Regions from separate parts of the Novosphingobium sp. FW305-C-111 genome, predicted to be linked through region 2. Evidence: predicted binding sites of a transcription regulator. Region 2 holds the regulator's gene; each other region holds the start of a gene.
What was found. The regulator LexA, encoded in region 2, represses DNA repair genes until DNA is damaged. The targets are predictions, from matches to a motif close to GTTCCNCNCTTGTTCT.
Positions count from the first base shown of each region.

Region 1: the regulator LexA is predicted to act here: its motif matches at 2,022-2,037, upstream of AC3WLD_RS05355 (ribonucleoside-diphosphate reductase subunit alpha).
Region 3: the regulator LexA is predicted to act here: its motif matches at 2,001-2,016, upstream of AC3WLD_RS10310 (S24 family peptidase).

Region 1 is NZ_JBYSYP010000003.1:240,283-244,560, forward strand. Features, by position in the region: gene tldD (metalloprotease TldD) at 1-227, shown strand, start outside; gene AC3WLD_RS05345 (hypothetical protein) at 276-719, opposite strand; gene AC3WLD_RS05350 (GlsB/YeaQ/YmgE family stress response membrane protein) at 1,337-1,585, opposite strand; gene AC3WLD_RS05355 (ribonucleoside-diphosphate reductase subunit alpha) at 2,232-4,166, shown strand.
Region 2 is NZ_JBYSYP010000005.1:212,319-216,596, forward strand. Features, by position in the region: gene moaC (cyclic pyranopterin monophosphate synthase MoaC) at 1-256, shown strand, start outside; gene AC3WLD_RS08140 (molybdopterin molybdotransferase MoeA) at 253-1,464, shown strand; gene lexA (transcriptional repressor LexA) at 1,538-2,230, shown strand; gene AC3WLD_RS08150 (ComEC/Rec2 family competence protein) at 2,224-4,278, opposite strand, start outside.
Region 3 is NZ_JBYSYP010000007.1:148,081-152,358, forward strand. Features, by position in the region: gene mobF (MobF family relaxase) at 1-9, shown strand, start outside; gene AC3WLD_RS10295 (DUF6961 family protein) at 349-546, opposite strand; gene AC3WLD_RS10300 (DUF5818 domain-containing protein) at 546-854, opposite strand; gene AC3WLD_RS10305 (hypothetical protein) at 845-1,270, opposite strand; gene AC3WLD_RS10310 (S24 family peptidase) at 1,284-1,931, opposite strand; gene AC3WLD_RS10315 (Eco57I restriction-modification methylase domain-containing protein) at 2,564-4,278, shown strand, end outside.

The sequences.
Region 1 (4,278 bases), on a different contig from region 2:
GCACGGAGGCCTACAAGGTCGAGAACGGCAGGCTCGGCGCCCCGATCAAGGGCGCGACCCTGATCGGCGACGGGCCGACGGTGCTGACGAGGGTGCTCGGCATCGGCAACGACATGGCATTGGACGAGGGTGTCGGCGTGTGCGGCAAGGGCGGGCAGAGCGTGCCGGCCGGCGTCGGCCAGCCGACCCTGCTGGTCGAGGGGCTCACCGTGGGGGGGACTGGGTGAGCCGGATCTCGGGCCGGCGAGGGCCGACTGGCCGTCCTGGTCAGTAGGTCAACCGCCCCACTGGCCGGTTCCCATGCCGCCTCCTACTGCGCCGCTGTACGTTGCCGCGCCGGCGCGACCGGCGAACGAGCCGGTCTGGCCATACAGGCCGCCGACGCAGCCCACCGTCATCTTGGCCTTGTCGATCAGGTTGCAACCCCAGATCGAGGTGTAGTTGCCGTCAGCCGACTTCCCGTCGCAGACGGTCGTCGTGTCAAAAATCTGGTCATTCGGCGGGTTGGACGTCGACACGCACGTATAGGTCGATTCCGTCTTCTTCCCGTCGGCCCAGGTGGTCCACATCTTGCCGGTGTAGGACAAGCCCATGATGTCCCCGTTGCCCAGCACGGTGGCCGGCTGGTCAGCCGTCTTGAATGTGAACATGACGGGATCCGCGGCGAACGCTGGCGCGGAAAGGCCCAGCGCACCGATGACGAACAATGCTGTTCTCATAACATCCTCCTGTTTGACCCCTGCCCCAGGGGCTGGCAGACCAGGAAGACCGCCAAAGCTCAGTAATCGCGGCGGAATTTCTCTGTCCGCTGCGACGTCAACTTATTAATGACTAAAGAATCATCCTGGCCCAATTTGGAAGGTATCAGATCGGTCTAAAAACCTTCAACAGTTTATATTGTGGTTATTTTAGAGATGTTTGAAGAATTGTTCATTGTGCCTTGGGCTCTTGTTTTTGGACAGGGGCAGTATCTGTTCTGACGATCGCCAATATCGCTTCGACGCGGCAATCAATCGCATGGAGTGGCGGGCAGTTGGCAGCCTCGCCCGTCGGCCAGGCGCGGTAATTCTATCCGTTTCGGATATTTCTTGATCGCGGGGGCGAAGTCCTACCCTATCTGCATTTGCCGACACCGATTTGGTCATGGATTCCGCTCAGCAAGCGTGCTGCGCGCGTGTCATGACTGTACTTGTACGAGGAACGTGGCTGGAAGGGGTGCTGCCTTGGCCGCGGCCCCTACGTGCCGGAGCGAATTCGGGTGCCGCGCGGATCAGCTACAGCGCCGGAACGCGAAAGCGGGATGCCGGATCAAGCTCCAACGCCGCCGCTTTGCTACTCACAAAAAATGCCGCCCCACAAAAATCAGCGCCATCGCCCCGATCACCGAACCCAGACAGCCGGCGCGATTGAGGCCCAGGAACGTGCCGTTGTCGCTGCGGCTCGCCAGCAGGCCCGCGAGCAGCGAGCCGGCGATGCCGAGGCCGATGGTCTTCCAGAAGCCGAAGTCGACGTCGCCGGGGTAGAACCAGCGCGCCAGCGCGCCGATGATCAGGCCCGAGACGATCATTCCGATGATGTTGAACATGGCCGTACCGTTTCTCCACAGCTTCATGGGCCGCTTCAAGCGGCACCCCGTTTGTCCACAACTTGGTAACGCGCGAAAATAATTTCGACCAACCGCATTTTCGCTCTTGCCGAACTGCAAACCCTTGGACTGTCCACGCGTCGCCGCGCCGGGCCGCGTCGAGGCTGCGACGAAGCGAATCGGGCGTGCGACGAACCGCACCGTCAATCCGCCATTTACCCTCTTGTTCCTGACTCGGCTTCAGGCACTATGGGTAGTGGTCGAAGCGGGCCCAGGCACAAAACCTTGTTGCCAATGGCTCGCATCACCATATCGGGGTCGCACGTTTCCGCATCGCTCATCGCGTGGAATCGCATGGACTCCGGTCGGGGGCTGTGGACAAGTTTTCGGTGCCGCTCGCCCCTTTGCTGCTAGGATCGGCGCTTGCCCGCCGATTCGAACACAAGCGGAACATCGGCCCTGCCGGCGGACCGCGAAAACGGGGATCGGCACGCGGGCCAGAACGGAGCAATCCGGGCCGCGAATGGGGGCATCGAACGTGGATTTCAGGACTGGAAACGATTCCGTGGCGGCACAGGACGAACTGGGTTTCGACAGCGCGACGGCGCAAGACATTGGCAGGACTAGCGATGGTGAGGCTTTGACGATGACCGCGAAGGATGCAGGCTCGGCTGCGCTCGTCGATACGCCGAATCTCGACACTCTGGCTGCCGGTGCGCTGGCGGGCGCGATGTCGGCTGCCGCGAGCGCCGGCAAGGAGGACTCCAAGAAGGTTCACGACCGCCGCTTCAGCGTGGTGGTCGACGCCTCGCGCGACGCGCTGCTGACCGCGTTCGGCAAGGACACCCTGGACGACCGCTACCTGCTGCCGGGCGAGACCTACCAGGACCTGTTCGCGCGCGTCGCCGACGCCTATGCCGACGACGAGGCGCACGCCCAGCGGCTCTATGACTACATCTCGAGGCTGTGGTTCATGCCGGCGACCCCGGTGCTGTCGAACGGCGGTACGGGCCGCGGCCTGCCGATCTCGTGCTACCTCAACTCGGTGTCGGACAGCCTGGAAGGCATCGTCGGCACCTGGAACGAGAACGTCTGGCTGGCGAGCCGCGGCGGCGGCATCGGCACCTACTGGGGCCAGGTCCGCGGCATCGGCGAGAGCGTCGGCCTCAACGGCAAGACCTCGGGCATCATCCCGTTCGTCCGCGTGATGGATTCGCTGACCCTCGCGATTTCGCAGGGCTCGCTGCGCCGCGGCTCGGCCGCCTGCTACCTCGACGTCTCGCACCCGGAGATCGAGGAGTTCCTCGAGATCCGCAAGCCTTCGGGCGACTTCAACCGCAAGGCGCTCAACCTCCACCACGGCGTGCTGCTGACCGACGAGTTCATGGAAGCGGTCCGCGACGGTGCCGAATTCAACCTGCGCAGCCCCAAGGACGGTTCGGTGCGCGGCACGGTCGATGCGCGCTCGCTGTTCCAGAAGCTGGTCGAGACCCGCCTCGCCACCGGCGAGCCCTACATCGTGTTCAACGACACGGTGAACCGGACGATGCCCAAGCATCACCGCGACCTCGGCCTCAAGGTCTCGACCTCGAATCTCTGCTCGGAAATCACCCTGCCGACCGGCAAGGACCACCTCGGCAACGATCGCACCGCGGTGTGCTGCCTGTCGTCGCTCAACCTGGAAACCTGGGACGAGTGGAACAAGGACGAGCGTTTCATCGAGGACGTGCTGCGCTTCCTCGACAACGTGCTGCAGGACTACATCGACCGCGCGCCCGACGAGATGGCCCGCGCCAAGTACTCGGCCGCGCGCGAGCGCAGCGTCGGCATGGGCGTGATGGGCTTCCACTCGTTCCTGCAGTCGAAGGGCATCGCGTTCGAAAGCGCCATGGCCAAGGCGATGAACCTCAAGATGTTCAAGCACATCGCGGCCAAGGCCGACGAGGCCTCGCTGCTGCTGGCGCAGGAGCGCGGAGCATGCCCGGACGCTGCCGACATGGGCGTGATGCAGCGCTTCAGCTGCAAGATGGCGATCGCGCCGACCGCGTCGATCTCGATCATCTGCGGCGGCACCTCGGCCTGCATCGAGCCGATCCCGGCCAACATCTACACCCACAAGACCCTGTCAGGCTCGTTCGTGGTCAAGAACCCGTACCTCGAGAAGCTGCTCGCTTCGAAGAGCAAGGATTCGACCAACGTGTGGAACTCGATCCTCGAGCACGGCGGCTCGGTCCAGCACCTCGACTTCCTCTCGCCGGAGGAGAAGGCGGTGTACAAGACCAGCTTCGAGATCGACCAGCGCTGGCTGCTCGAATTCGCGGCGGACCGCACCCCGTTCATCGACCAGGCGCAGAGCCTCAACCTCTACATCCCCGCCGACGTCGACAAGTGGGACCTGCTGATGCTGCACTTCCAGGCATGGGAGAAGGGCATCAAGTCGCTCTATTACCTGCGCTCGAAGTCGGTCCAGCGCGCCGGGTTCGCCGGCGGCGTGGAGGCGGACAACACCGCCGAAGCACCCAAGATCGAACTCAGCGCCGGCGGGCAGACGGACTACGAGGAATGCCTGGCCTGCCAGTGAGGTGAGCGCGAAAGGGCGCGAAAGCTGACGATGGAGTCCACGGACATCATTGGCCTGCTGATCGTAGCTGGCCTGCTGGTCGTAGTGGGGCTGTACATCTTCTTTCACCCAA
Region 2 (4,278 bases):
CCCGCTGTGCCACCCGCTCGCCCTCGACGCGGTGAGCGTGGCTTTCACCCTCACTGATGACGGCGTGGAAGCCCGGGCGACCGCTTCGCTCATCGGGCGCACCGGGGTGGAGATGGAGGCGCTGACCGCGGTCTCGGTCGCGCTGCTGACGATTTACGACATGGCCAAAGCGGTCGACAAAGGCATGGTCATCGAAAGCGTTCGGCTGATCGAAAAGCGCGGCGGCAAGTCGGGCGACTGGAAGGCGGCGGAGTGAGCGGCAAGGCCCCGCCCCTCCCCTTTGCCGATGCCCAGGCGAAGCTGATGGCGATGGCCCCGGCGCTGCCCGTCGAACACCGCCGCATCACCGAATGCGCGGGCTTCTGGCTCGCCCAGGACCTCCCCGCCCGCCGCGACCAGCCCGCCGCCCCCGTCTCGGCCATGGACGGCTACGCCCTGCGCGGCGCGGACCTCCCCGGGCCGTGGCACGTCATCGGCGAAAGCGCCGCGGGACATACCTTCAGCGGAACGGTGGGTCCGGGCGAGGCGGTGCGGATCTCGACCGGCGCGGTGGTGCCGGAGGGTGCGGACGCCGTCCTCCTCCAGGAAGACTGCCGCCGCGACGGCGATGCGCTGGTGCTGACCGGCGAAGCGCCCGTCCCGCCGGGCAGGCACATCCGCCCGCAGGCCATGGACTTCGCCGCCGGATCGCCGGTCCTCGCTGCGGGAACCCAGCTCGGCCCCGCGCAGCTCGCGCTGGCCATCGCGGCGGGCCACCACCTCCTGCCGGTCCGCCGCGAGGCGCGGATCGCGGTGTTCGACAGCGGCGACGAGCTGGTCGCACCCGGCGCGGGCCGCGACCCGGCGCTGCTTCCGGCGAGCAACGGCCCGATGATCGCCGCGATGCTCGGCGGCCTGCCCGCGCAGGTGACGTGCAGCGGCCCGGTTCCAGACCGGCTCGAGTCGCTGGTCGCCGCGCTCTCCGCCGCGCCGGATGCGGACCTGATTGTCACCACCGGCGGCGCTTCGGTCGGCGACCACGACCTGATCCGTCCGGCGCTCGCCGAGCTCGGAGCCGACCTCGAGTTCTGGCGGGTCGCCATCAAGCCCGGCAAGCCGCTCCTGGTGGCCCGGCGCGGGCGGCAGCTGGTGCTCGGCCTGCCGGGCAATCCCGCCTCGGCGTTCGTCACCGCGTGGTTGTTCCTCCTGCCGCTGGTACGGGCGATGCTCGGTTCGGACGCACCCTGCCCGCGGCCGATTTCCTCGGTTCTGGCGCAAAACATGGCAAAGGGCGGCAGTCGCACCGAGTTTCTTCGCGGCACCTGGGACGGCGAGCGGGTGACGCCCGACTCGCTCCAGGATTCGGGCGCGCTGACCCCGCTGGCCCGCGCCAATGCCCTCATCCTGCGCCAAGCCCACGCGCCCGAGCGCGCCGCCGGCGAAGCGGTGAGCATCTACTTGCTCGAAAATGGCGGAATTGCTTGACGGGTTCTCGCAGGTTGCTTATTCGTTCCGCATTCGTTCGCCTGATGGTCGGGCGCTCGCGGGAGTGAGACTGATGCTGACGCGCAAGCAGCACGAACTGATCACCTTCATCCAGAACAAGCTGGAGGAAACCGGCATCTCCCCGTCGTTCGAAGAGATGAAGGAGGCGCTCGACCTCAAGTCGAAGTCCGGCGTCCACCGCCTGATTTCCGCTCTGGAAGAGCGCGGTTTCATTCGCCGCCTGCCCAACCGCGCCCGTGCGCTGGAAGTGCTCCGCCAGCCCGAGAGCGCGCAGGCGAAGACTCCGGTGAAGGCCGCCGCGAACTCGAATTCCGCGCTGACTCCGCTGAAGAAGCCCGCGGCGCAGCCCGCCGCCGCCAACGACGTGATCGAGCTCCCGCTCCACGGCCGCATTGCGGCAGGCGCGCCGATCGAGGCGCTTGAGGGCCAGTCGACCCTGCCGGTCCCGGCCGCACTGCTCGGCGCGGGCGAGCACTACGCGCTCGAGGTATCGGGCGACTCGATGATGGAAGCCGGAATTCTCGACGGCGACTATGCCCTCGTTCGGCGGACCGAGACCGCGCGCGATGGGGAAATCGTCGTCGCGCTGGTCCGCGGCGAGGAAGCCACGCTCAAGTACCTGCGCCGCGAGAACGGGATGATCCGGCTCGACCCGGCCAACGCCGCTTATGATCCGCAGTATTACAAGCCGGCCGAAGTCCAGGTGCAGGGCAAGCTCGCCGGGCTGCTGCGCCGCTATCACTGATCCGCCGATCCTCCCCCGCCCGGGGAGGTGGCAGCCGCATCGGCGGCTGACGGAGGGGGGCCGGCCTGGCGCGAGCGGTTCCGAGGCTCCGGCCAGCGATACCACCCGTGGTGCCCCTGCGTGTCGGCGACACTGGTGACCTGCCGGGCAGCAAGGTCGAGCGCCAGCCCGCCGCTCGTCGCCAGCATCCGCCGGTCGGCCTTGAGCCAGTGCGGGCGGCAGGTCCACGGCAGGCGGCGGTCGGCGATGACCAGGTCGGCGCGTTCGCAGGCGGCGGCAAGCGGATACTCCTCGACGATGTCGCGGCCCCGCGCGATCAGCAGCCGCGTGCGCCGCCCCTCGCGCGTCAGGACGAGCGAGCAGAAATCGCGGTTGCAGGTCGCGCCCGGCCATGCGTCGAGCGTGCGCACCTCGCCGTCCATCCCGGCAATCTCGAGCAGGCTTTCGCGGACGTAGTCGCCCCGCCCCTCGCGCAGGAGGAGCAATTCTCCGCCTTCCCCCGTGATGCCGACATGGCGACCGTCGCCCGAGATCAGCACATCGGCGGGCCGCACAAGGGACATTCCGGCAACCCCCGCCAGCACCGGCAGCAGCCCCCACAGCCGCACCCGCCCGCTCCACAACGCCAGCCACAGCGCGCCGGCCACGAACAGCAGGAACGGCCCGGCCGGCATCGCCGGCAGCAGCGCCACCGCGCCGGGCTGCGCGGCGGTGACGTGCGCGAGCCACAGCAGCAACTCGAGAGACTTGCCCGCCGCCCACCACGCCGGCGCGCCCAGTCCTGCGATGTCGAGGAGCAGCGCCAGCCCGATCAGCGGCATCGACACGAACGTCGTCAGCGGGATGGCAACGACGTTGGCCAAAGCGCCGTAGATCCCGGCGCGGTGGAAATGGAACAGCCCGATCGGCATCAGCGCCAGCTCGATCACCACGCCGGTCACCAGCAGCATCGCCCCGTGGCGCAGGATTGCCATGACCCACCCCTCCTCGCGCCGGGCAAACCACCGCCGCACCGGCTCGGCCGAATGCAGCGCGACGATGGCGATGACCGCGGAGAAACTCATCTGGAAACTCGGGCCCAGCACCGCCTCGGGCCACAGCAGCATGACGAACAGCGCGGCGATGGCGACCATCCGCATCGATAGCGGATCGCGCCCCAGCGCCAGTGCTCCCAGCACCAGGACCGCACCGATGCACGAGCGGATCGTCGGCACCTCCGCCCCGGTCAGCAGCGTGTAGGCGATCCCGCCGCCGGCCCCGACCGCTGCCGCGACGACCGGCAGCCGCACCCGCAGCGCGAGCCATGGCCACAGTGCGAGCAGCCGGATCGCCAGCGCATAGCCGGCGGCCACCACCGCGCTCACGTGCAGCCCGCTGATCGACAGCAGGTGGGTGAGCCCCGCATCGCGCATCGCTTCCTCGTCGGCCTTGGCGATCTCCCCGCGGTCGCCGCTGGCAAAGGCCATCGCAATCGCGCCGGGCGTGCCGCCGAGTTGCGCGCGGACATGCTCCGACAATGCGTGCCGCCATTCGCGCAGCCGCGCGCCGCCGCTGGCCGGCTCGATCAGCCGGGGCTTTCCTAGCACGCTGCCGGTGGCGGATATCCCGGCGAACCACGCTGCCCGGGCAAAGTCGTAGCTGCCCGGAAGCATCGGCGGAGCGGGCGGCATCAGCCGGGCTCGCATCGCCACCGTCGCCCCTTCGGCAAACGCGGGGTCGTCGTCGGCGTCGTCGAGATTGACCCGGACACGCATCGCTTGGTCCTGCCCGGTCAGCCGCGCCAACAAGGTCAGCCGGACCCGGTCCTCTGCGCCCTGGACCTCGCGTGCCTCGATCCGGCCGGTCAGGCGGACGACCATGGGCCGCTCGATGGTCGGGGCGCCGGCCAGCGCCGACTTGGCCCAGACCGTCAGGCACCCCGCCGCCACCATCAACGTGGTGGAGAGCACTGCAAGCCGCAGCCAGGCAAGGCGCTGCGGAACGGTCAAGGCAGCCGCGCCCGCCATCAGGGCAGCGATTGCCAACAGCGCCAGCCATTGCGCAGGCCC
Region 3 (4,278 bases), on a different contig from region 2:
GGGATCTAGCCGGGCGTTGTCCGCATGCGTCCCCATGCGGCCGATTGACATAAAGTTCCATATTTGTTCTCATTGTCTCCATGCCCCGAATCGCCGACGATATCCTGCTCACCTATCTCGAAGTGGCGCTCGCTGGGGCGCCCGAGCCGACGCGGGCTGAATGCCGATGATCCACGCTCCCAGAGAAACGCTCGAGTCGATCTGGCGCGCCACCTTGTCGAGCGGATGCGGGGGTTCGTTATCGAAGGCGAGGAATATGCGAGTAGCCGCGCTCAGCCCTGCCTGTTTCCGGGCGACCTCGCGCCGATCGGGTGAAGACGCCGGTTTATTGCTCGGCGGCTAATTGGATCAATGAGGCGGCGTATCGGGATGTCCGCTCGTCAACTGGGCAATGCGTCTGGCGATGGCCTGCCAGGTGCGAATGCCTGCTTCATCGCCGGCGAGCGCCAGGGCACCGATCTGCTCAGCGACGTGGCGGGGGGCCTTGTCGCCATGCGTCTGCAGCACCTGGTTGGCGCAGGCCCAGAGTTCCCACTCGCTGAGCATCAACCGAAATATCCAGCGAACCCGAGAAGGGTGGCAATAAGGCCGTAGGCGACGAACCCACCGGCCAGGACATATTCGAGGTTAAACTTCCGGCGGCGAGGGCGGGGCTGACCTGCCGGCCATATCGCGTCGCAGATCAGGCCGTTGAAACCGGTACGGTGGCCTGTGACTTCGACCTTGCAGCCCACCAGGCGGCGTGATCGGCGGTTCGCCTCCAGTTCCCAGACTCCGCCACCGGTCCGAAGAAGGAGGCCAAAAGGACCTTCTTCGAGGTGTCCGATCAGGTGGAGGTTGGCCTTTACCGGCACGCGGGACCCTTCCAGTAACGGTCCCAGCGCAGGACCGTACGTGTGCGGATCATCGCGCAGGAAAGATCGGCGCCCGAAGGCAGACGGCACCATGCAGCTGTCCTGCTGCCGCCGGCCGAACCTTCGGAACGGCAGGTCAGCCTCGGGCCTTGATCGACCACGTGCCCGGTCGAAATGCTCCCGCGAGGTCCGCCCATCAGATTAACCAGCGCATCGCGGGCTTCGAGCGGCGAGGCCCGGGGGCAGGGCTGGTTCGTGCGGCAGGTTCCATCCATTTCCCGCGCGGCGATCCCCGCGATGCGGATATGCGGTCCTTCGGCGCACCAGAGCGGACCATCGCCATCCCAGACATGGGTAGGCGTGCACGTGAAAATCTGACCGGCAGAAACGACCGAGGCGGCGAAAATCAGAAACATCTCTGTGTCAGACCTACTGGAGTTTACGGCCGAACCACAGGACGCGGCCGACGATGTTGATCGACCGTCGCTCCAGGCCGCGCCAGCTCGGATAGGCGGGGTTGTCGCTCAGCACGGAAATCCGCCTTCCCTGGGGCTCGATAGCAACGCGTTTGACATTGAGCGCGTCGTCCATCCTCAGGACATAGATGCCGTCGCGAAGCCGTGATTGCCCATCTCCAAGATCGACCATGACCTCGTCACCATCGTTGAGCGTTGGCTCCATAGAGTCGCCATGAACATGGATGATCGACAGGCTTGAAGCCTTGCTCGGAGTCAGCTTGCGGAGCCAGCCTTCATCGAAACCGAATTGCCCGCTCTTGTTTTCCATTTCGGCGAGCGCGCCGTGACCGGCGGAGGCTTCGACGTCCAGAACCGGGATCTGCACCAGTTCGACAACAGGTGCGCCGCGGTGAGGGGGGGCGCCGAGCACACGCTCATCCACGCCGAAGAACCGCGCGAGAATGTTGCGATCGCTCTCGTCCAGATAGCGCGGACTACCTTTGCGAATGTACTGCTGGATGTAGGAAACGTTGCGGCCGAGCAGCCGGGAAATCCCCGAATAAGTACAGCCCCTTCGGGATGAGATGAGCTCGTCGAGAGCCTGTCGTGCGTCGTCCATCGCTCACAGTCCTGTCACGATATCTAGGAAAAGTCATCCTAGACTCTAGGACGCATCCCTATTAGGAACATAACAAGAACGCAAGTGCAAAGCGAGTCGACGGCGATGGAGCTTCTGGAGCAGATCGAGGCATATTTGGTGCTTAGCCGCGAGGCGCCTAGCAGGTTCGGCCGACTAGCCGCAGGCGACCCGAGACTGGTAGCCGATCTTAGGTCTGGTCGGCGACTGCGGCGGCGGACCGAAGAGCGCTTGCGCAGCTATCTGAATCAGGTCGCGGCTGGAGGTCCATCCCCTGAAACTGGCCGAATCCAGCGCAGCTTAATAGGTTGATCGCGGGCAAGTAAGGTGACCAAGTGACCGACGACGCACTCGCCACATACGATGCGGAGGCTACCGAACTTGCCGAACGCTATGACCTGCCGAGCTTGCTTGCGTCATATCAGCCCCTCGAGAATTTGCTCGTCCCCGGTGCTGAAAATGCCCTCGCGCTAAGGCACGGAATTAGCTGCGTCGTTCATACGCGCTGGTTCTCCTAGGCGTCTCATTCGAGGCGATGGTCCACGATAAAGAAGCTGCGGCGCTCTTCCCGCCGGGAGGCGGTCTGACTAAGGTGAACGCAAAGGGGTTCCTGCTTGTCTGATTCAGCACTTTTCATTTCCGGTTCTCTGTTCACGACTGATTATCTGGCCGAAGCCATCAAGGCTGATCCAGGATATCTGGCGGTAGATGCGGACGGCCTTCGTATTGCACTGGAGAAGATCGCCGCTGCATTCCCGCAAAGTCACAAGACCAATGAGAGCCAGACGGAAGATGACTTCATCTGGCCGGTGCTTGGCGCGCTTAGCTGGACGGAATCCTTGCGGCAGCAGAATTTGACTGTCAGCGGTCGCGACGACGTACCGGATGGCTTGTTGTTCGTGGATGCCGAAGCGAAGGCGGCAGCTAACGCGCTTCAAGAGCAATGGAAGCGCTATGCCCACGGTCTGGCCGTAGTCGAGAGCAAACGATGGGCACGCCCGCTCGATCGTGCTTCTGGCCGTGATGAGGCCACCGCGCCATCCACCCAGATGCTCCGCTATCTGCGCCGGATCGATGACCTGACGAGTGGCCAGCTCCGCTGGGGCATCCTGACCAATGGCACCAAATGGCGGCTTTACTGGGCAGGTGCACGTTCGGTTTCCGAAGAGTTCTTGGAGATCGATCTTGGCCGCGTGCTTGCGCTGGACGGTGGCGATGATCTGTTCGCCGACGAGGCCACGCGCGAACATTGGCTGCGCGTCTTCGCCACCATGTTCTGCCGCGATGCCTTCATCAAGACCGGGACGGACAATCGCTCGTTTCATGAACGCGCGCGGGCTGCGGCAACGTTCTACGAAGAAAGGGTTGCCGCCAGCCTTTCCAAGTTGGTGTTCGAGCAGGTCTTTCCCGATCTGGCTGGAGCCATTGCCGAGGCCGCCCCTTATGCATCGCTGGAGGATGTGCGCCAGGCCTCGCTTGTTCTGCTCTATCGCCTGCTGTTCCTGCTTTACGCCGAAGATCGCGACCTGCTGCCGGTAGGCGAAAAGCGGTATGATGACTATGCTCTGCGACAGCAGCGCAGTGAGGTGGGCAGGCGAGTTTCCGAGAACGATGTCTTTTCGGATACGGCCACGAAGATCTGGCACCATGTGGCCGATCTTGCCCGGATCATCGACAAGGGCGAGGCGAAGGTAGGCATACCGCCGTATAATGGTGGCTTGTTCGCCGCCGATGGCACGCCCCTGCTCGATTCCATCCGCATTCCCGATAGCGTGATGGCTCCGACGCTTGATGCCCTGTCCTGGCTCCGTGAAGGGGGCACGGCACGCTATATCAACTATCGCGACCTTTCGGTGCAACAGCTCGGTTCGATCTATGAACGGTTGCTGGAGTTTGAGATTGTCCGCGACGATTCCGGCGCGCTCACGGTCCGACCCAACCTGTTCGCCCGAAAGAACAGCGGCAGCTATTACACGCCGGACGAGCTGGTTGGCCTGATCCTCGATCAAACGCTGGAACCGCTTATTGCCGAACGGCTCGATGCCTTCCGCACCGCCCTTGCCAAGCTGAACTCCAAGGATTCCCCGGACTACCAGACTGGTGATCTGAACGAGGCCGACCCGGCAGAAGCCATTCTGAAACTGCGGGTGTGCGACCCAGCAATGGGATCGGGGCATTTCCTTGTCAGTTTGGTCGATACGCTGGCCGACCATGTGCTTGATGCCATGGCAGAGGCGCAGGCGCAGGCGGCCGAGGCGGCACCGCATCTGGAATATGTCTCCCCGCTGGCCCGCAAGATCGAGGACATCCGCGCCACCATCCTCCGCAA